DNA from 2 places in the Mammaliicoccus sp. Dog046 genome. Region 1 is predicted to be linked to the other one. Evidence: riboswitches for the same ligand, from Rfam matches in the RefSeq annotation. Region 1 holds a riboswitch; the other holds the start of a gene.
The links. A riboswitch is a leader RNA that binds a small molecule or an ion and turns the genes downstream of it on or off. The one in region 1 is predicted to bind lysine.
Positions count from the first base shown of each region.

Region 2: it holds a riboswitch for lysine, as region 1 does, so the genes downstream of both, P3U32_RS07040 (aspartate kinase) here and P3U32_RS05550 (amino acid permease) in region 1, are expected to answer to the same signal.

Region 1 covers NZ_CP120131.1:1,094,434-1,106,161, forward strand. Annotated here, with positions in the region: gene P3U32_RS05525 (glyceraldehyde-3-phosphate dehydrogenase) at 1-192, shown strand, start outside; gene nrdR (transcriptional regulator NrdR) at 380-838, shown strand; gene P3U32_RS05535 (replicative helicase loading/DNA remodeling protein DnaB) at 849-2,231, shown strand; gene dnaI (primosomal protein DnaI) at 2,231-3,151, shown strand; gene thrS (threonine--tRNA ligase) at 3,464-5,392, shown strand; lysine riboswitch at 5,462-5,634, shown strand; gene P3U32_RS05550 (amino acid permease) at 5,719-7,212, shown strand; ribosomal protein L20 leader region at 7,265-7,391, shown strand; gene infC (translation initiation factor IF-3) at 7,415-7,945, shown strand; gene rpmI (50S ribosomal protein L35) at 7,972-8,172, shown strand; gene rplT (50S ribosomal protein L20) at 8,215-8,574, shown strand; gene P3U32_RS05570 (NUDIX domain-containing protein) at 8,710-9,333, shown strand; gene P3U32_RS05575 (hypothetical protein) at 9,336-10,265, shown strand; gene tig (trigger factor) at 10,358-11,638, shown strand.
Region 2 covers NZ_CP120131.1:1,383,158-1,394,885, forward strand. Annotated here, with positions in the region: gene P3U32_RS06995 (ABC transporter ATP-binding protein) at 1-81, shown strand, start outside; gene P3U32_RS07000 (hypothetical protein) at 83-838, shown strand; gene lysA (diaminopimelate decarboxylase) at 935-2,200, opposite strand; gene alr (alanine racemase) at 2,197-3,270, opposite strand; gene P3U32_RS07015 (M20 metallopeptidase family protein) at 3,270-4,418, opposite strand; gene dapD (2,3,4,5-tetrahydropyridine-2,6-dicarboxylate N-acetyltransferase) at 4,519-5,238, opposite strand; gene dapB (4-hydroxy-tetrahydrodipicolinate reductase) at 5,240-5,977, opposite strand; gene dapA (4-hydroxy-tetrahydrodipicolinate synthase) at 5,974-6,864, opposite strand; gene P3U32_RS07035 (aspartate-semialdehyde dehydrogenase) at 6,882-7,865, opposite strand; gene P3U32_RS07040 (aspartate kinase) at 7,886-9,088, opposite strand; lysine riboswitch at 9,176-9,352, opposite strand; gene P3U32_RS07045 (ABC-F family ATP-binding cassette domain-containing protein) at 9,517-11,118, opposite strand; gene P3U32_RS07050 (CvfB family protein) at 11,262-11,728, shown strand, end outside.

The sequences.
Region 1 (11,728 bases):
GTTTCAATCGACTTTAATACAAACCCACATTCAGCAATTGTTGATGAGCAAACAACAATGGTTATCGGTTCAAATAAAGTGAAAGTACTTGCTTGGTACGACAATGAGTGGGGCTATTCAATGAGAGTGGTTGAACTAGCAGAACAAGTTGCGAGTATTTTATCAGCTACGAGAGAACAAAAAATATCTTAATATAAATTGATTGGAATGAAGCTGGGACAGAATGTTATGTCCCAGCTTCATTATTTTACATTTAATTTTATTTTACTAGTGATTTGTTGTATGATTATATGCCGTAAAGGAACGGGTGAACGTTTAAAAATATGCGAAACTACTGTATAATCTACGTGAGACAATAAAACGATAAGAGGTGAAACGAATGAGATGTCCAAATTGTAAGTATGAAAATTCTAAAGTAGTAGATTCGAGACATGCAGATGATATGGTTGCAATTAGAAGAAGAAGAGAATGCGAATCATGCGGTTTTCGTTTCACAACTTTTGAGAGAGTGGAATTAACACCTTTAATCGTTGTAAAAAAAGATGGTGCAAGACAAGCGTTTAATCGTGATAAAATATTAAACGGTCTAGTTCGTTCATGCGAAAAAAGACCTGTTGCATATCAAATATTAGAAGATATAACAAATCAAGTTGAAAAAGAGTTAAGGTCTGAAGGAATTACAGAAATTTCTTCGAATGATATAGGTGAGAAAGTGATGGAACATTTAATGGAAGTGGATCAAGTTTCTTACGTAAGATTTGCATCAGTTTATCGTGAATTTAAAGATGTAGATCAACTATTAAAATCTATGCAAGGTATTTTGAAAGATCGAAAGTAAGGTGAACATAATGGCGGAATATTTTAATGGTATAAAACCAAGTGATGGTTTTTACGTTAAATCGAATTATAATTACACACATATTCATCAAGATATTTTAACAAGTTTATACACGCCATTAATTGGTACAGATGCAATAGGGGTTTATTTATATCTATCGCAATTTAATTACCATAATGAGCCATTAGCAAATAATCATTATACAATAATGAACGATTTGAAAGTTAATCTATCAAGTTTTAGAGATGCGTTAGACTTATTAGAAGGTATAGGTTTGATGAGAACATTTCATAAGACGAATACAGATGAACAAATGTTTATATATATGTTGAAACAACCAGCAACTGCAGAACAATTCTTTAATGACCCGTTACTTTCTGTATATTTATATCAACAAATTGGTCAATCAAGATTTATCGCTTTAAAAAATAGATATAAGGATCATTCGATCTCAACAAATGGATATAATGAAGTGACTAAAAGTTTTACCGATGTATTTAAAGTACCTAAACTTTCAGATATCAGTACAGATGATTCGATTCAAATTAAGCCAGACAGTAAAAATACAGGTTTAGATTTATCGGATGTTAAATTTGATTTTGAAATGTTAGAAATGTTGTTAAGTAATCATTTGATTTCAAAAGAATTGTTGAATAAACAAACGAAAGAAGTCATTACACAAATTGCAACACTATATGGCATTACACCGGTAGAGATGAAGTCAATAATATTGAAATCTATCACAAGTAATCAAACGATTTCCCTTCAAGATTTAAGAAAGCATGCACGTTCAATTTATCAAATTGAACATGATGGCATGTATCCATCATTAGAATTGAAACAAGGAACAATTAAGAAAAACACGACAGAATCAAGTGGGGAAGTAGATTCGCTAGTATCTTGGTTTGAATTACTGGATACGACGAGTCCAATAGAAATGTTGTCTTCCTTTACAGAATCAGAACCAACTGTGGCTCAAAAACGATTAGTTGAGGATATAGTCAATCGCGAAAAATTACCTTATGGCGTAATGAATATTCTGTTGCAATACGTGATGTTCTCTCAAAGTATGCAATTGCCTAGAGCATATACAGAAGAAATTGCTTCGAATTGGAAAAAATTAAAATTAAAATCTGCTGAAGAAGCGTATAATTATACTAAGAAACGTGACAAAGAAATTGCTGAGAAGAAATCTGAACGTAGTCAAAAATCAACTGGTGGTTATAAATTGAGATCTATTGAAAAAACGCCAGAGTGGCTTCTGAAACAAAAAGCAGCAGATGCTAATAAAGAAGATACACAACAACAGCAAGAACATGATCCAGATTTTGAAAAAAGAAAACGAGAGCTCCAAAAAGAAATGGAAGCTTTTTGGAATGAAGGTGAAAAATAATGGAACCATTAGGCCAACATTTAAAGCAAAATAAAGAATTTCAGAAAAAATTAGACCAAATTAAAAAAGAGACGTTAGCAGATAAAGATGTTAAGGCATTCTTAACTGAACATCGTTCTGAACTGACGAATAGTATCATTGATACTGATTTGGATCAATTACAAGCATATAAGGATCAATCTAAATGCTGTGAAAAATGTGAAAGCTATGGCAAATGCATCAACTTTGTTAAAGGACATAGACCAGAATTGTATATTCAAAACGATCATATAAAGACCCGTTATTTGCCATGTCCAAATAAAGTTGCATATGATGAGCAGAAGTTTGAATCAAACCTTGTCACTGCATTCCAAATGCCTGAAGAAACATTAAATGCAACGATTAAAGATATCCATGTCGATAATGAATCGAGAATGAATGTGATCAAAAGAGCTATGGAAATTTGTAATCATATTGTATCTGGTGAAGAAACAAAAGGTTTATATATTCATGGTCCATTTGGTACTGGTAAATCATTTATACTAGGTGCAATTTCTAACCAATTAAAAGTTAAAAAACAATCCTCTACGATTATTTATTTACCAGAATTTATTCGCGTTCTAAAAAATGGATTTAATGATGGTTCATTTAGTGCGAGATTTGAAGCAGTTCGTGAAGCAGAAGTATTATTATTAGATGATATTGGTGCAGAAGAGTTAACCGCATGGGTAAGGGACGAAATATTAGGACCATTACTGCATTATAGAATGGTTCATAAAATGCCGACGTTCTTTAGTTCAAACTTCAATTTGAATGAATTAGAAGAGCATTTAAGCAAGACGAGACAAGGTGTCGAACTGACGAAAGCGAGTCGAATTATGGAAAGAGTTAAAACACTTTCTGAAGAGATGATGCTTGAAGGTAAAAATTATAGAGCATAATTTAAACTTGATATTTTAAATGAGCGTTGTATAATTGTATTATCATAAATGAATATAAAAATTTAGAGGACATGACGTCTATGGCGCAATCACAGAGAATCTCATCTTGCTGGAATTGAGATATTGCAATATATATGGTTACTCCCTCATACATGGTGTGTTAATCCACATTCGGCTCAAGACCGTTATCTTATGTAGAGTTATCGTACGCGTTTTTATGTACGTTAATGAGGGTGGTACCGCGAGAGATTTCGTCCCTTTGGATGAGGTCTCTTTTTTATGTTCTTTATTAATATTGAGGAGGATGTCATTATGAGTGTTATAAATGTTAAGTTTCCAGATGGTAATGTAAAAGAGTTTGAGCAAGGCACTACAACTGAAGAAATCGCTCAATCTATTAGTCCTGGTTTAAGAAAAAAAGCTGTTGCTGGTAAATTTAATCAACAATTAGTAGATTTAACTAGACCATTGGAAAGCGATGGGGATATCGAAATCGTTACACCAGGTAGTAATGAAGCATTAGAAGTGTTAAGACACTCTACAGCTCACCTTATGGCACAAGCCTTACAAAGATTATATGGAGATGTTAAGTTTGGTGTCGGTCCAGTAATTGAAGGTGGATTCTACTATGATGTAGATACAGAACACAAAATTTCTAGCGATGATTTTGAAGCGATTGAAAAAGAAATGAAACAAATTATAAATGAAAACTTCAAAGTTGAACGTAAAGTCGTAAGTAGAGATGAAGCGAAAGCATTTTTCAGTAACGATGAATATAAATTAGAATTGATTGATGCAATTCCTGAAGATGAAAATGTTACTTTATATTCACAAGGCGAATTTACAGATCTTTGTCGCGGAGTACATGTACCATCAACTTCAAAAATCAAAGAATTTAAATTACTTTCTACAGCTGGTGCGTATTGGCGTGGAGATTCAAATAATAAAATGTTACAACGTATATATGGTACAGCTTTCTTCGATAAGAAAGAATTAAAAGCGCACTTAAAAGTATTAGAAGAAAGAAAAGAACGTGACCATAGAAAAATTGGTAAAGAGCTTGAATTATTCACTACAAATCAAGATATTGGTGCTGGATTACCTTTATGGTTACCAAATGGTGCTACAATTAGACGCGAATTAGAACGTTATATTGTAGATAAAGAAGTAGAAATGGGTTATGACCATGTGTATACACCAATCATGGCGAATGTAGACTTCTATAAAAAATCAGGGCACTGGGATCACTATCAAGAAGATATGTTCCCAACTATGGATTTAGGAAATGAAGAACTTGTACTTCGACCAATGAACTGTCCGCATCATATGATGATTTATAAAAACAGTCGCCACTCATATCGTGAACTGCCAATTAGAATTGCAGAATTAGGTATGATGCATAGATATGAAGCAAGTGGTGCTGTTTCAGGGCTTCAACGTGTTCGTGGAATGACTTTAAACGATGCGCATATATTTGTAAGACCTGATCAAATTAAAGAAGAATTTAAACGCGTAGTAAATATGATACTTGATGTATACAAAGACTTTGGTTTTGAAGATTATACATTTAGATTGAGTTTACGTGATCCAGAAGATAAAGAAAAGTACTTCGATGACGATGAAATGTGGAATCGTGCACAAGCTGTACTTAAAGAAGTTATCGATGAAATGGAAATACCATACGAAGAAGCAATTGGTGAAGCGGCATTCTACGGTCCTAAATTAGATGTTCAAGTGAAGACTGCGATGGGTAAAGAAGAAACACTTTCAACTGCTCAGTTAGACTTCTTATTACCAGAACGTTTTGATTTGAATTATATTGGAAATGATGGGGAAGAACATCGTCCAGTTGTAATTCATAGAGGTGTTATTTCTACAATGGAACGTTTTACTGCATTCTTAATAGAAGAAACTAAAGGTGTATTCCCAGTTTGGTTAGCACCTAAGCAAGTAGAAATCATTCCTGTTAATGTAGATATGCATTATGAATATGCAAGATCATTACAAGATGAATTGAAATCTCAAGGTGTTCGTGTGCATATTGATGATAGAAACGAAAAAATGGGTTATAAAATCCGTGAAGCGCAAATGCAAAAAATTCCTTATCAACTCGTTGTAGGCGATAAAGAAGTAGAAAATCAAGAAGTGAATGTTCGTCAATATGGCTCAAAAGATTCAAAAACAGTAGAAAAAGATGAATTCATTTGGAGTTTAGTTGATGATATTAGGTTGAAAAAGTAATATACTATTGAAATTCGATGAGTCATCGGGTATAGTTTTAATAGTGAAATTTAATTAAATATTCCTCAGTAATGAGTTAGAGGTTGCAATATTCATCAGTAATCATTCAGAAGCGTTATGGCGCGTATGTTGAAATGAAGAAAGGGGATGTTGCCGAAACGAATAGTAACCATAGTATTATTCGTTGGGTCAGCATTTAATAAGTGTTGAACTGTCACACTAAGTGATGTGCTACCATATGGAATGATCATATATCGGTCGCATATCTCAAATAGATATGCGGCTTTTTTAGTGGCTCGATTGTGGAATGGAGAAAGGAAAAAAACATGTCTCAAGAAAATTCAACGAACAATGTACAAAGAAAATTGAAAGACAGACATATCTCGATGATAGCTATTGGTGGTTGTATCGGAACAGGTTTGTTTATGACTTCAGGCGGAGCGATTAGAGATGCTGGGCCAGGGGGAGCCTTGTTAGCATATGCTATTGTTGGCTTGATGGTATTCTTCCTTATGACTTCATTAGGAGAAATGGCGACGTATCTTCCTGTATCTGGTTCGTTTAGTACGTACGCAACACGTTTTGTTGATCCTTCATTAGGATTTGCATTAGGTTGGAATTACTGGTTTAACTGGGTAATCACAGTTGCAGCGGACATTACGATTGCATCACAAGTGGTTAGTTATTGGCAACCATTAGAAATTCTACCATCGTGGTTATGGAGCGTTATATTCATGCTGATAATATTCGGTCTGAATGCACTTTCTGTTCGCGTATACGGGGAAAGCGAATATTGGTTTGCTTTTATTAAAGTAGCAACGGTAATTATATTTATTGGTATTGGATTATTGACGATATTCGGTATACTCGGTGGTCAATACTTAGGATTTGAAAACTTTGTAGCAGGGGATGCGCCGTTCTTAGGACATTCTAATGTTAATACATTCTTATTAGTATTAGGTGTGTTCTTAGTTGCCGGATTCTCGTTCCAAGGTACAGAATTAATCGGAATAACAGCAGGTGAATCTGAAAATCCAGAAAGAGCTGTTCCGAAAGCAATTAAACAAGTATTCTGGAGAATATTATTGTTTTACATTTTAGCAATATTTGTTATTGGAATGATTATTCCTTATACTAATCCGAATTTAATGGGTGGAGATGAAGTTGCAAAATCCCCATTCACACTTGTATTTGAAAATGCTGGACTTGTCTTCGCAGCTTCATTTATGAATGCAGTTATTTTAACTTCTGTATTATCAGCAGGTAATTCAGGAATGTATGCTTCAATAAGAATGTTATTCTCAATGAGTAAAGATAAATTGGCGTCACCAGTATTTTCTAAAACAAACAAATCTGGTGTACCATATATGGCATTATTTGCAACTGCGTTAGTTGTTGTGTTAATCTTTGCAATTGAACATTTAAGTGGTGGTGCATATGAATATATCATCGCTGCGTCAGGTATGACTGGATTCATCGCATGGTTAGGTATCGCGATTAGTCATTATAGATTTAGAAGAGCGTTCGATCTTCAAAATTATGATAAATCGAAACTGAAATATAAAGCTAAGTGGTTCCCATTCGGTCCGTTATTTGCTTTTGCATTATGTGCAATTGTTATAGTTGGCCAAGATGTTGATTTTATTCAAACAGGTGATTTCGATCCTCGCAGATTCTTTATCACTTATATGGGTATACCAGTGTTCTTAGTATTTTATATCTTCCATAAAGTAAAATATAAAACGAAAATGATTCCACTTAAACAAGTTGACTTAAGTCAAGACGTTGATATGGAACAATTCGAAAAGAATATTAAATAAACATTGACATGACGGTTTATACTTGGTATGATAGTTTTTGTTGAATACGAAACGGACCAAGTAGAAGCATACCCGCTTCTCACCTGTAGTGACGCGAAATGCAGTTAGCAGGTAAAAATAAACCTTTAATGTTTATGGATAAGAGCGGGTGCATTGTGCATTCGTTCTTTTTTTCTTGGACGACTTCGTAAAATTCTAGGAGGTGTCAACCATAGCTAAAGATCAAACTCAAGTTAACGACAAAATTCGTGCAAAAGAACTACGCCTTATTGGCCAAGATGGTGAACAAATAGGTGTTAAATCTAAATTTGAAGCCCTTGAAATGGCTGAAAGAGTAGATTTAGACGTTGTAATCGTAGCACCTAATGCTAAACCACCTGTTGCAAGAATCATGGATTACGGTAAATACAAATTCGAACAGCAGAAAAAAGAAAAAGAAATGCGTAAGAAGCAAAAAATCGTTAATGTTAAAGAAATTCGATTAAGTCCAACAATTGAAGAACATGACTTTGAAACTAAATTAAAGCATGCTCAAAAATTCTTATCTAAAGAAGATAAAGTTAAAGTATCTATCAGATTTAGAGGGCGTGCCATTACGCATAAAGAAATTGGTCAACGTGTGTTAGAACGCTTTGCAGAATCTTGTAAAGACATAGCAACTGTTGAACAAAGACCTAAAATGGAAGGGCGTTCAATGTTCTTAATGTTAGCGCCAATTTCAAACGACAAATAAACCGAAATAATAGGAGGAAAAATTCAATGCCTAAAATGAAAACTCATCGTGGAGCAGCTAAACGTGTTAAAAGAACTGGTTCAGGACAATTAAAACGTTCTAGAGCGTTCACTTCACATTTATTCGCAAACAAATCTACAAAAGCAAAACGTAAATTACGTAAAGCATCATTAGTATCTAAATCAGATTCTAAACGCGTAAAACAAATGTTAACGTACGTAAAATAATAATTATATGGGACTGAAGGTCCAATTTAAGGAGGAATTATCATGCCACGTGTTAAAGGTGGAACAGTGACGAGAGCTCGTCGTAAAAAAGTCTTAAAATTATCTAAAGGTTACTTTGGATCAAAACATACATTATATAAAGTTGCTAAGCAACAAGTAATGAAATCAGGTAACTACGCTTACCGTGACCGTCGTCAGAAGAAACGTGAATTCCGTAAATTATGGATTGCACGTATCAATGCGGCAGCACGTCAAAACGATATCAGCTATAGCCGTTTAATGAATGGTCTTAAAGTAGCAGGTATTGAAATCAACCGTAAAATGCTTTCTGAAATTGCTATCTCAGACGAGAAAGCTTTCGCAGAATTAGCGACTAAAGCAAAAGACGCTTTAGCTAAATAAGTATTTTAAAAATGACTTGAACAATGAATTGTTCAAGTCATTTTTTTATATAAATTAACAATTGAGATTTCAACTCCTTTACGCCATTTAAACGCTTTGATAAACTAGTATAGTAAAACAAATAAGGAGAGAACTATGTCTAAATTTGATGAAATGATTACAGTAGTACCAAGAGCTAAAATTTTTAATAATGAAGCATATCAATTCAATGGATTTAAATCTATTGAAGATGAAGAAATGAAATATGTTTATGAAACAATTAATCAATATGAAATCAAACGTCGTGGTGACATGGAAGAAGATCCTTCATATAAACAATTGATTTCATATTGTATTTTAGAAAATGAAGATAATGACGTACTTGTATATGAACGATTAACCGGTGGTGGAGAAGGTAGATTGCATGGCCTGAGTTCGATCGGCGTTGGTGGTCATATGAATGACGTGCCTGATGCATCAGATGTTGATGCAATTATACGAGAAAATGCAGCTAGAGAGTTACAAGAAGAAGTAGGTTTGAATAAAGAAGACGTTGCTCAATTAGACTTAATCGGATTTATTAATGACGATCAGAATGAAGTTGGCAAAGTTCATATTGGTGTTGTGTTTAAATTAAAAGTTAAAAAATCAAGTGTTGAAGCGAAAGAAACAGATACACTTAGAATTAACTGGGTTAAGCAATCTGAATTAGCTTCAAATAACAATTATGAAACATGGAGTAGTCTTATTATTGATGGCATTTATAAAAGAGGTGAATAGCCTTGAGTGAAATTATTCCGTTTCCAAAATTGAAAAAACAACTTATCACGAATATTAACCATGCGATTCAAGCAGAGGACTTCGATGAAGCGTATCGATTGTTTGAACAATATGAGCAACACTTTGTGATGGACGAAGTGTTATCGCTGAAAAAGTGCGAAGTATTAAAATCATGTGGTCATTATTTGGAATTAAGAGAAGAAGCAAGTATATTGTTAAATCAAGGTCACGAATATTATGATCAAATAGTCATATACTTTGTAGAAAGTTTATTCCATCTTGAACAATATCAAACTGTAGTAGAAATTATAAATCAAATTAAAGACGAAAACATTGAACACAGTACAAGAATGGCTTTACTGCCGATACAAGATATGGCAAAAGCTAAACTTGACCAAAGACAAATGAAAGCATCTGAAATATTAGCGATATTTCAGAAGACAGCATTTGAAGAACAAATTCAATTGCTAATCGATTTAATTGAAAATCACTTAGGCATATTTAATTTAACTTTAGCTCAAATTATTGAAAATGAAACATTGCATACGAATGTTCAAAGTTTAATATTAGAGTACTTGAGACTAAGTGAATGGTCTGCAGATGTCACTTTTGAAAAGTTAGAAGAAACGATAACTGTATGTCCAACTGAACTTGAAGGTATAGAACGAACACATTTTAAAACAAAAATCATTCCTAAAGTTATAGACCAACTTGAAAATGACAGTCCGTCATCGATTGAATTAGCTACAAGTTTATTAAATCAACATGCGATTATGATGTATCCATTATCAATAGAATCCATGGATGATGAAAAAATTATTGCATGTTACTTGAAACTTTTGACGGAACGCCTTAATATAGACGCTAACTATAATAGTGTTGACCAAGAAGATTGGGATGTTTTTATTGAATTTATTCAGAAATTAACATGAATATAAACACTATAGTTGAAACATCAGAAAGCTATGTTATAATTAAAGAGTTGAAAATTTATAAATTAGGATAATCACGGAGGTTTTTATTCATGACAGCAACATGGGAAAAGAAAGAAGGTAACCAAGGTTTATTAACAGTAACGGTTCCTAAAGAAGAAGTAGATAAAGGTTTAGATAAAGCATTCAAGAAAGTCGTTAAACAAATTAATGTACCTGGTTTCCGTAAAGGGAAAATGCCAAGACCATTATTTGAACAAAGATTTGGCGTTGAATCTTTATACCAAGATGCATTAGATTTCATTTTACCTGAAGCATACGGTAATGCAGTTGAAGAAGCAGAAATCAATCCAGTTGATCGTCCTGAAATTGACGTTACTCAAATGGAACAAGGTAAAGAACTTATCTTTGAAGCTACTGTAACTGTAGAACCAGAAGTTGAATTAGGTGACTATAAAGGTTTAGTTATTGAAAAACAAGACCGCGAAGTTACTGAAGAAGAATTCGACAAAGCTTTAAACGATGCTGTAAGTCGTCAAGCTGAATTATCAGTTAAAGAAGGCGAAATCGCTGAAGGCGACGTAGTTAACATTAACTTTGATGGTTACGTTGATGGAGAAGCATTTGAAGGTGGAAAAGCTGAAGGATATGACCTTGAAATTGGTTCTGGATCATTCATTCCAGGATTCGAAGAACAACTTATTGGTCTTAAAGCTAATGATAGCAAAGATGTTGTTGTTACTTTCCCTGAAGAATACCATGCTGAAGAATTAGCTGGTAAAGAAGCTACATTCAAATGTGATGTAAATGAAGTTAAAGGTAAAGAAGTTCCAGAATTAGATGATGAGTTAGCTCAAGAGCTTGACGAATCAGTTAAAACTGTTGACGAATATAAAGCAAAATTACGTAAAGATTTAGAAGATGCTAAATTGAATCAAGCTGAAGCAACTGAAAAAGAAGAAGCGATCACAAAAGCTTCTGACAATGCTACAGTAGAAATTCCTGAAGCAATGGTTACTACTGAATTAGATCGTATGATGCAAGAATTTGAACAACGTATTTCTCAACAAGGTTTAAACCTTGAGTTATACTATCAATTCTCAGGTCAATCAGAAGAAGAACTTAAAGCGCAAATGAAAGAAGACGCTGAAAAACGTGTTAAAACTAACTTAACACTTAAAGCAATCGCTGATGCAGAGAACATTGAAATCTCTGACGCTGATGTTGATGCTGAATTAACTAAAATGAGCGAACAATTTGGTTTATCTGTTGAAGATATTAAATCAACATTAGGTAACAATGACATCTTAGTCAATGACCTTAAAATCCAAAAAGTAATCGACTTATTGGTTTCTGAATCAAAAGGCGAATAATATTTGTTTAGAACTTACTAAATTAAATACTAAGAATTTGGGCTGAGGCATTAATGTCCCAGCCTGAATTCTTTTTATAAACCGTTTAAT
Region 2 (11,728 bases), 290 kb from region 1:
AGCAAATCACACCATTTGATAAATGTAGAAGCTCATCAAAATGATTTATATCAATTATTCGACGAAAATGTGGTGAGTTAAAATGTTAGTAATTCCTATTTTAAAAAATATTTTTAAAATAAAAGCTGTATGGTTATTATTGATATTCTCAATTTATCCATTGTTAATTTTCATTGCTGAGTTAACTAAAAGTAATTTTATAACCTTTGAAGCGACAAATGGACATAAGATTGCATATATAGAACTTCTTCTTGCTATTCACGATACACAGTTACAATTTATGTTACCAATAATTATTATAGGATTTGTTTTCAGTCTGCAATATTTCGATGAAATTAATACCGGTAGATTGATACTGTTTAAGGATTTAAATAGGAAAAAGATATTTGATTCTAAATTAATTTCTTTAATGCTGATTTATGTGATTTATATCTCTAATTTGATGATTTCTTCTTATATCGTTTTCAAATTTTATGCAGTAAGAAAAGGATTGGGAACAAATACTTTGTTATACACAGACACATTGTATAACAAACAATTAATTCTACAATTATTAAGTTCATTAGGCACAGAAGTCTTATTAATATTTATCGCTCTATTATTATCTACTAAATTTAATACTGGTATTACAATAATTGGTGTTATTGTATCTGCAATGCTATTCAGGGCATCGACACTTTTAGGTAAAATTCAGTATCTATTACCAAGTGGACATTATAGTATTAGTAATCAAAATGAATTTAACTTTAGTATATTGATTATTATATGTTTGATTTTTGGTTATGCAACCATCATTTATTTAATTTCTTTAAAAATATTTAAACAAACGCAATTTTAAATATTTTAATTTATATAGACATAAGACAAAAACCAGTAATCTTTTAACTTGAGAAAAGATTACTGGTTTTAAATTCGTACTATATTTGTCGTCTATCTATTTCACGTCATTCAAAATTAATTGTTTTAATGTTTGTCGTTTTATAACTTCTCTTGCTTTTCCATCTTTAACAAACAATACTGATGGTTTTAGCATTTGATTATAATTAGAGCTCATTGAATAGTGATATGCGCCTGTTGATAAGACTGCAATATAATCTCCAATTTTCGTTGATTTTGGTAATTGCATATCTTTACCGATTAAATCTCCTGATTCACATAATTTACCTGCAATGGTAACTGCATGTGTATCTGTATCTTCACGATTAACTAATAAAGCTTCATATTGTGCATTATATAAGGCTGTTCTAATATGATCACTCATACCACCATCTATAGAGACGTAAGTATTAACGTTTGGTATTTCTTTAATTGTACCAACTTGATACAATGTCACTCCCGCTTCACCAACAATTGATCGTCCTGGTTCAATTGATATCTCTGGAATTTCCATATCATATTTTTGGCTATTTTCTTTTAGTGCATCTGTGATTAATTTAATACCATCTTCAATAGGGTAGCTTTTATCTTCATTTGTATATTGAATACTAAATCCGCCGCCTAAGTTCAATATTTCAATATTTATATTATTTTCTTTTAACCATTCAAATACAATTTGTATCGTATTGATTGTACCGTCCGCTTCAAAGATTTGAGATCCTATATGGAAATGTATACCTTTAAATTCAATCTTCTCAGATTGTTGTAACGCTTTAACACCTTCAAGTGCAGTACCATGTTTAATTGATAAGCCAAATTTGCTATCTTCTTGGCCAGTTTGTATGAATTCATGTGTATGTGCTTCTACACCTGGATTGACTCTTAAAACAGCTTTAATTGGCCTTGAAGCAAGTCGATTGATACGATTTATTTCATCTAATGAATCTATTACGAAATATTCAACACCGCTTTCAATAGCATATTCTATCTCTTCGTTTGTTTTATTGTTTCCGTGGAAGTGAATATTTGCTGGATTAAATCCGCTTGCCAATGCTGTATACAATTCTCCTTCAGAAACTACATCTAATCCCATTTCTTCTTCAGCCATTAATTTGAATAATTGAATACTACTAAATGCTTTAGAAGCATAAGATATATTATATGTTAATCCACTTTCTTTAAAAGCTTGATGAAATCTTCTACATTGATTTCTAATTTGATCTTCATCGTAAACAATAGTAGGGGTACCAAAGCTAGCTGCAATGGTCTTTAATGAAACGCCACCCATTGTTAATTCGCCTTGATTATTATATTTTACTGTCATGTTATAATCTCCTTTATTAATGAATGATGGTTTAGTGCACTGATTTGTTCAGAGTTTGCACCGACACCTTTAAATGTATATTCATCTATTCTAATATTATTACTATACAATGTGACAGTGTCGCCACTTTTAACAGTTGTATCGACTTCAACAAACATATGACTCATCATTAATCCACGTATAGGATATCGTTTGCCATTAATCAAAGCATCATGCTTAGCACGTGTCTTAAGTATGCCATCTCCATAGCCAATATCAACAACAGCTATTAAACAATCTTTATCTGCTGTAAATTGAAAGCTATATCCACATGTTTCACCTTGTTTAATGTCACGTACTTGTATGACATTCGCACTTACGGTGAAATTTTGTTCCGTGATTGTAGTAGGCAAGGTGCTATATGGTCTAGATCCATATAATATGATACCTAATCGTGCATGTGTATGTTGGTTTAACATACCATCTTCGCGTACATAACTTGCACTATTTTGTGCATGAATATAATTAAATTGATAACCTAAGTTTAATACATACTCTAAACACGTTAACCAATCATTTCTTTCGATTTGATATTCTTCAACATCAAATTCATCCGCATACCCAAAGTGTGTCCAGATGCCATCTACTATAAGTTGTTGTTCTGACGGCTGTTCATCGTTCGATTTCAATAGAACTTCCATTTCTGTTTGATCCTTTAATCCTGAACGATGCAGTAAATTTTCATATTCTAAATGTACCTTTATACCTGCTAATTGTGTTTTATATTCGTTATAAAATGATAAAGAAGGCATCGTCATTGCGATATCATATTGTTTTAATAAGTCGAAATGAACAGAAGCATTCATTAAGAATATATATACTGCATCGCTTAATTGACGTATTCGAATCGCTTCCTGTAATGAAGTTGTTGCAAATGTTGTAATGCCCGCTTCAATAAATGATGTCACGGCAAATTCTAATCCGAAATGATAAGCGTCATTTTTAACAACTGCCATAACAGGTTGATCTTTAACAACATGGTGGACATTTTGAATAAATTTTCTTTCATCAATTGTTATACTTGCAACCATTATTCATTCTCTCCTTGTGTTAATAATGCCATATAGTAGTCTGCTACGGAGATTAAGACTTCTTCGTCAAAATTCAATCGATTCGTATGCAAACCATATACGAAATCTTTTTCGACATTTTTCGTTCCAAAGAATACAAAGTAACTTGGTGCGAGTGTTTTATAAAAACTAAAGTCTTCACCGAACAGGTATGGCTTTTCTAATTCATGTTGTTCTAATCCTACATGTGATAATGCTTGTTTAACTTCATCATTTAACAGTGCATCATTCATAGTAGGGGGATAACCTTCAGCAAATTTCACTTCACACGTTACACCGTATAATAATTCTACGCTATCAGCAATTTTCTGCATTTGTTCTTTAACTACTTGTAAATCAAGTACATCATACGTACGTATAGTACCTTCTAAATAACCATTTTGTGGCACAGTATTAATCGCTTCTCCAACGTTAAATTGTCCGATATGTACGATATTTCTGTTTAAACCATTCAAATGGAATTGTTGGATTTGGCTGACTTGAGTTAGCACATGCATCAAAGCTTCAGATGCTGCTTTTCCTTCTTCTTTGCTTGCTACATGACTTGATAAGCCATTTAAATAAAATCTATACTCAGTAGCACTTGCTGTGATTTCATCATTTTTAAATGCAACTGTGCCAACATCTTCAAAGGGCATGATATGTATGCCAAATATTTTATTGATGTTATATTTTTCAAACACATTTGATTTTATTAATTGATTTGCACCAGCTTCTGTTTCTTCAGAAGGTTGGAATATAAATACAACATTGTGTGGTAGCTTACCTTGATCATATAGTGATTTACATCTTTTAGCGAATAACATAAGTGCAGTAGTATGACCATCGTGACCACATGCATGCATCACTTGATCATTTTTACTTTTATATCTAATATCATTCGCTTCTTGAATAGGTAAGGCATCAATGTCAGCTCTATATGCAATTGTCTGATTTGAGTTTCCTTCTAAATATCCAATAACCCCTGTATCGATAGGGCGTTCATATGTAATGTTTAAATCTTGCAAAAATGACGCAATAAATTCTGTAGTCTCATATTCTTGCATACTTAATTCTGGATGTTCATGTAAGTATCTTCTAGTTTCTTTAACAAATTTTAATTCAGACATTTAACTCAGTCCTTTATTCTTTGTGTTTATTTTTGATTTTAGAAAAATGAGACTGAAACAATATATGTCTCGGTCTCTCATTTTTCTTATATTTTTAGTTTTATTGATTTAAATTACGTAATGCTGAAACAATTTCTTTTTTACCGTCTTCTACGTCAGCTGATTGCTTAATTACTTTAGCTGGTGTACCAGCAACAACTGCACCGGCAGGAACATCTTTAGTAACAATTGCGCCAGCAGCAACAATCGCACCTTTACCAACACGAACACCTTCAAGAATTACAGCATTTGCTCCGATTAATACATCATCTTCAATAATGACAGGTGAAGCACTAGGTGGTTCAATAACACCTGCTAATACTGATCCTGCACCAACGTGAACATTTTTACCAGTCGTTGCACGACCGCCTAAAGTTGCATTCATATCAATCATCGTACCTTCGCCAACAACTGCACCAATATTAATTGTTGCACCCATCATAACAACAGCACCATCTTCAATGACTGCATGTTCTCTAATAAACGAACCTGGTTCAATACGTGCATTTGTATTTGTTAAGTCTTTTAAAGGAATTGCTGAATTACGACGATCTTGTTCGATTTCTAAGTCAGTTATAATAGAAGCGTTTTGCTCATAAAAAGCTTTCCAATCTTTTGCGTCACAGAAAATTGTCTTAGACGTTTCTGACCCGAATACTTTGAATGTAGTAGGGAATTCAACATTATCAAATGTCCCGTTTGCATACACCTTTAAAGGTGTTACTTTTTCTGAATCACTAATATATTGAATAATTTCTTCTGCTGTAAAATCTTTGACCATTTTAATTTCTCTCCTCGTTTAAGTTGTTATAAGTATAGTAACCATTTTCTTTATTTACTAATATATCCGCAACGTTTATTGCACCATTAGCGAAAATATCTTTTGATTGTGCACGATGTGTAATTTCAATTGTTTCATCGTGACCAGCGAACAATACTTGATGTTCTCCCACAATCGTACCACCTCTTTGTGAACTAATGCCAATCTCAGAGGGTTCTCTTTTTTCATTTTTTTCATGTCTATCATATACAGGTGTTGATTGTTCTCTTTTTTCTTTAATTGCATCATATAATTGTACAAGTGTCCCACTAGGTGAATCTACTTTTTTATTATGATGTTTTTCTAACATTTCAATATCAAAGTCTTCTAATAGTGGTACTGCATATTGAATGATTTCTTTTAAAATATGCACACCGTAGCTCATATTTGCACTAAAGAATACGGGCATTTGCGTTGATTTTTCTTTTAACTTTTCAATAATTTCTTCTTTTTCTCCTGTTGTTGCAATCACTAAAGGCAAATTAAAATCTTCATCTAATAGTGGTACTAACAATTCCGGATTTGAAAAGTCGATAGCAACATCCGCTTCAGGTACTAAAGTCATTGAGTTAAAAGCAGGGTAGGGATATTCCTTCGTTGGATCTTTAACGACTACACCAACGATTTCATTTCCACGTTCTTCTGCAAGTCTAGCAACTCGTTCATTCATTGCGCCATAACCGATTAATAAAATTCTCATTGTTTTACACCATCTTTAAATGTATTAAATGCTTCGCTTAACACTTTTTGTTCATTTTCTTCTAACGTTACAAGTGGTAGTCTCACTTCGTAATGACCAAAACCAAGTTCTGAAGTTAATAATTTAATAGGTACAGGATTAACATCGACACTTAATGCGTCTAATAATGTCAACATATTATGATTTAACTTTTCAGCGTTCTCTAATTGATTATTAGAAACCTCATCAAATAATTGTTGTGTTTCAAATGGAACAGCATTTGCAACTACTGATATAAGTCCTTCTCCACCTAATTTGTAATAGTCAAGCATATTATCATCGTTACCGCTATATAATGCAAAATCACTTGGTAATTGCTCTTTTAAAGCTTTTGCATATTCCAAGTCACCAGTGGCATCTTTCAAGGCAACGATATAAGGATGCTCACTCAATTTCAATACAGTATCAATCTCAATTGTCATATTTGTTCTTGAAGGAACATTATATAATACAACTGGTAGTTCAACTTCATTTGCAATTGTTGTAAAGTGAGCAATTAATCCACGTTGAGACGTCTTATTATAATAAGGTGTAATGAGCATAATTGCGTCAACACCTAATTCTTTCGCTTTTATGGATGCCTCAATTGAAGCTTGTGTGTTATTTGTACCTGTACCAGCAATCACTGGTACACGTCCATTAATTTTTTTAATACCAACTTCTAGTAATTCATTTCTTTCTTCTGATGTTAAAGTTGGATTTTCTGCAGTAGTACCGTTGATAATAATACTTTTAACGCCATTTTCTATTAAGAACTCTATATGATTTTCAAATGCTTCGTAGTCTACATCCTCATTTGTGAATGGTGTTGTAAGCGCAACGCCTACACCTGTAAAAATATGTGACATACTTGACACTCCTTGTTTTATTTATTTAATTGCATAACTTGTTCTAATACTTGAACTGCATTTAAACTTGCGCCTTTAAGTAAATTATCTGAAGTACACCAAATATGGAAAGTATTCTCTAATGACTCGTCTTTACGAATACGTCCAACAAAGACCTCATCTTTACCCGTAGCATGAATCGCTAATGGATATTGATTATTTTGTACATCATCTACAAGAACGACACGCGCATCTTCATCAAATAAATGTTTTAAATCTTCTACAGTTGCTTTTTTTTCTAATGTTACATTGATGTGTACACTATGACTGTCTTGAACAGGTACACGTACACATGTTGCTGTAACATTTAATGATGGTTGACTTAAAATCTTTCTAGTTTCATCAATCATTTTTTGTTCTTCTTTTGTATAACCATCTTCTTGGAATACATCAATATGTGGTAATACATTGTTATAAATAGGGTGGGGATAGTTCTTCGGTGCTTCTCCCTTTTCACCATTTGATAAATCTTCACGACCTGCTAATCCAGAACCTGACACAGCTTGATAAGTTGTGTATGCGACTCTTTTTAAACCATATGAATCTAATAAAGGTTTAAGTGGTACGACAGATTGAATTGTTGAACAGTTTGGATTTGCAATAATTTTACGATCTAATTTAGGTTCGTTTACTTCAGGAACAATTAAATCAATGCCTTCATGCATTCTCCATTGACTTGAATTATCTATAACGATAGCACCATGTTTTTCAAATAGTGGGGCGAACGTTTTACTTGTACCGCCACCTGCACTCATGATGACATAATCAAATTGACCACCCGTCTTTTCTTCAGTTAATGCTTCTACGATATATGTTTTGCCTTGGAATTCAATTTCTTTTCCGGCTGATTTTGGTGATGAAAATAATACGAGTTCATCAAATGGAATTTGTTTTCTATCTAATACTTCTAATACTTTTTCTCCTACTAAACCTGTTGCACCAACAACTGCTAATTTTGTCATTTTATTCACTCCATTATCAATTATATATTAAACGCTTTACTCAAAGTTCGAACGGCATGTTCACCTAATTCTCGATCAACAACATATGAAATACTAATTTCTGAAGTCGTCGTTTGGTAAAAATGAATGTCATTACTAATTAAAGTACGAAATGCTTTAGAAGCAATACCTGACATGTCTCTCATACCTGTTCCAATGACTGAGAGCTTAGCATAATTATCTTTCATTTTGTACTGAAGGTGAGGGTAAATCACCATTAATTCTTCAATAATTTGTTCAATTTCTACAACATCAGAATCTTTAATTGTAAAAGAAAGCTGCAATCCTTGTTGATTCTCAATTTGAGATATCATATCAACATTCATTGATGATGCCTCTAATGAATCAAATAATTTTTGTAATAAATCAAAGTTCTGCATAGGATATGTTAAAGTCACGTGTATCATATGTGAATCTAATGCAACTCCTGTCACTGCTTTTTTCTCTAATATTTCTGCTTGTGGCATAATCCATGTTCCTTTCACGTTTGATAATGTTCTTCCAAGATAAATTGGAATGTTGTAATTTTTAGCGATTTCAACGCTTCTTGATTCTAATACACCAGCACCTAGTGCACTCATCTCCATCATTTCTTCAAAGGAGACTTGTTCTAGCAACTTAGCTTCTTTATAAACTCTAGGATCTGTACCATAAACACCATCAACGTCTGTATAAATTTCACAAGACGTATCCATTTGTGCTGCTATGGCTACTGCTGTTGTATCCGAACCACCACGACCTAAAGTCGTAATTTCTAAATGATCATTCACGCCTTGGAAACCTGCAACGACAAGCACATCATTCGTTTCGAATGCCGCTTCAAATCGTTCTCCATCAATTTCAACAATCTTGCTCTTCAAATGATGACCTTCTGTTTTAATACCAGCTTGATAACCTGTCATTGCCTTAGTGTTAACACCAATATCATTTAACACCATAGACAGATATGAAATGGTTTGTTGTTCGCCAGTGGTTAAAAGTAGAGCCAAATGTTCATCTTTAGGCTGAGTCGTAAGCGTAGCAATATTCTCTAACAGCGTATCAGTTGTTTTACCCATTGCACTTACAACGACAATCAATTTTTCTCCATTATCTATCCGTAATTTCAACATATGTGCGATATTTTTAATTTTATTAAAATCTCCCACAGACGTACCACCGAATTTTAAAACACTTTGATTCACTATAATTCCTCCTATAAAATCGAGAGGACAACGCCTTAATATAAATAAAAAACAAGTTCGGGATGCGAACTTGTTTAAAATTATATATACAAGTGATGCACTCCATTATTCTTAAGATAATGACAGACACTTAGCTCTTAACCTGAATGTCCAACATAATACTTCTGCAAAAAATATTATATTTCGGCATCGCACCCTTTCGCTCCTCCAAGATTGCAGTCTAATAGGGGAGTTACTCATGATTGATGCGCCTCATCAAAAACATATTCAATTGGTATGCATTCATTATACATAGAATGAATATTCATGTAAAGAGAGAAAACAGATAAATTAAAAAACTCTAAAAATTCTATACATCTTTACGAAAAAAATAAGAGCTGGTTCACAATTATATGTGATCCAGCTCTTATAGATTTATAGTGTACTAATTAATTATATACACCTTGATCTTTTAAGTATTCTTCATAAGTGATTTCTTTAGAAACTGCGCCATCTTCTTTTAAGTCGATTACGCGATTTGCGATTGTATTAATAAATTCAAAGTCATATGAAGTGAATATTAAAGAACCTTTGAAGTTCTTCAATCCATCATTCACTGCAGTGATACTTTCTAAGTCTAAGTGGTTTGTTGGTTCATCTAATAATAGTACGTTAGAATTTGATAACATCATTTTACTTAACATACATCTTACTTTCTCTCCACCAGAAAGGACACTTGCTTTTTTCTTAACTTCTTCACCACTAAATAACATACGACCTAAGAATCCTCTTAAGAATGTTTCCGTTTGTTCTTCAGGTGGTGCATATTGTCTTAACCAATCTACTAAACTCATATTGATACCTTCAAAGAATTCTGAGTTATCTTTTGGTAAATATGATTGAGACGTAGTTACGCCCCATTTAACTGAACCTTCATCAGGTTCCATTTCACCTGCTAAAATACGAAGTAGGGTAGTTTTAGCAATTTCACTTTCTCCTATTAATACTGCTTTATCATTAGGATTCATTGTGAATGAAACATTATCCAATACTTTATTGCCGTCTATTGTTTTTGAAACATTTTGTACTTGTAACAATTCATTACCAATTTCTCTTTCAATATTGAAATTAACAAATGGGTATCTTCTAGATGAAGGTTGAATATCATCAAGTTCAATTTTATCAAGCATTTTCTTACGACTTGTTGCTTGTTTTGATTTAGATGCGTTCGCACTAAATCGAGCTATAAAGTCTTGTAATTCTTTAATGCGTTCTTCTTTTTTCTTATTTTGGTCTTGTGCCATTTGTGAAGCTAATTGGCTTGACTGATACCAGAAGTCATAGTTACCGACAAATAATTGAATTTTCCCGTAATCTAAATCGGCAATGTGTGTACACACATTATTCAAGAAATGTCTATCATGTGATACTACAATAACTGTATTCTCAAAATTGATTAAGAAGTCTTCTAACCATGCAATTGCTTGAATATCTAAACCATTGGTAGGCTCATCTAGTAATAGAACGTCTGGATCGCCGAATAAACTTTGCGCTAGTAAGACTTTTACTTTTTGATTATTTTCTAGTTCTGACATTTGTTTATCATGCAATTCATCTTTAATTCCTAAACCTGAAAGCAAAACAGATGCATCCGCTTCAGCATTCCATCCATTCATTTCAGCAAATTCACCTTCAAGTTCTGCTGCACGCATACCGTCTTCATCAGAAAAATCAGGTTTCATGTAAATTTCGTTCTTTTCAGTCATTACGCTCCATAATTTTTCATGACCTTTAAGTACAACTTCGATTACTTTTTCATCTTCGTGAGAAAAGTGATCCTGTTTTAAAACTGCTAAACGTTCATCTTTACCAAGGGAAACATGACCTGATTGTGAATCTAATTCACCTGATAAAACTTTTAAGAACGTTGATTTACCTGCGCCGTTAGCACCAATAAGTCCGTAACAGTTACCTGGCGTGAACTTAATATTTACATCTTCAAATAGCTTACGATCACCAAATCGTAAACTTATATTAGTAACTTGTAACATTAAATGACTCCTTTTCATTAATACTTCTACCGATGAATTATATCATAAATGAAACAAAAATGGGCAAGAGATTGAACAGTCGTTACACGAAGTAAAATGCATGTTATAATAAATAAACGAATAATATAAGAATGGAGAATGACATGGCACAAGAAAAAGATACACTTGTAGGTCGTATTGACTTTTTAAAAGTCGATAGATTAGAAGGTTCAACTTACCATTTGCTAGGACCAAATAGTGAACAAATTAAAATGAATGCTTCAGAAGTAGATGAGGGCGATGAATTAGAAATCAACGAAGAATATAGTTTCTTTGTTTATCCAAGTCGATCTGGAGAATTATTTGCTACACAAAACATGCCAACAATTACTAAAGACCGTTATGATTGGGTGAAAGTATTAAGAGTAGATAGAGAAGGTGCTGCTGTTGATGTTGGTTTACCTAGGGAAGTATTAATTCCTTGGGAAGATCTACCTAAAGTCAAAGAATTATGGCCACAAAACGGTGATATGATTTTCTGTACATTAAGAATAGATAGTAATAGTCAAATGTTTGCACGTTTAGCAACAGAAACAATCGTAGATACGATGTTTAAAGCTGCAGAAGAGAC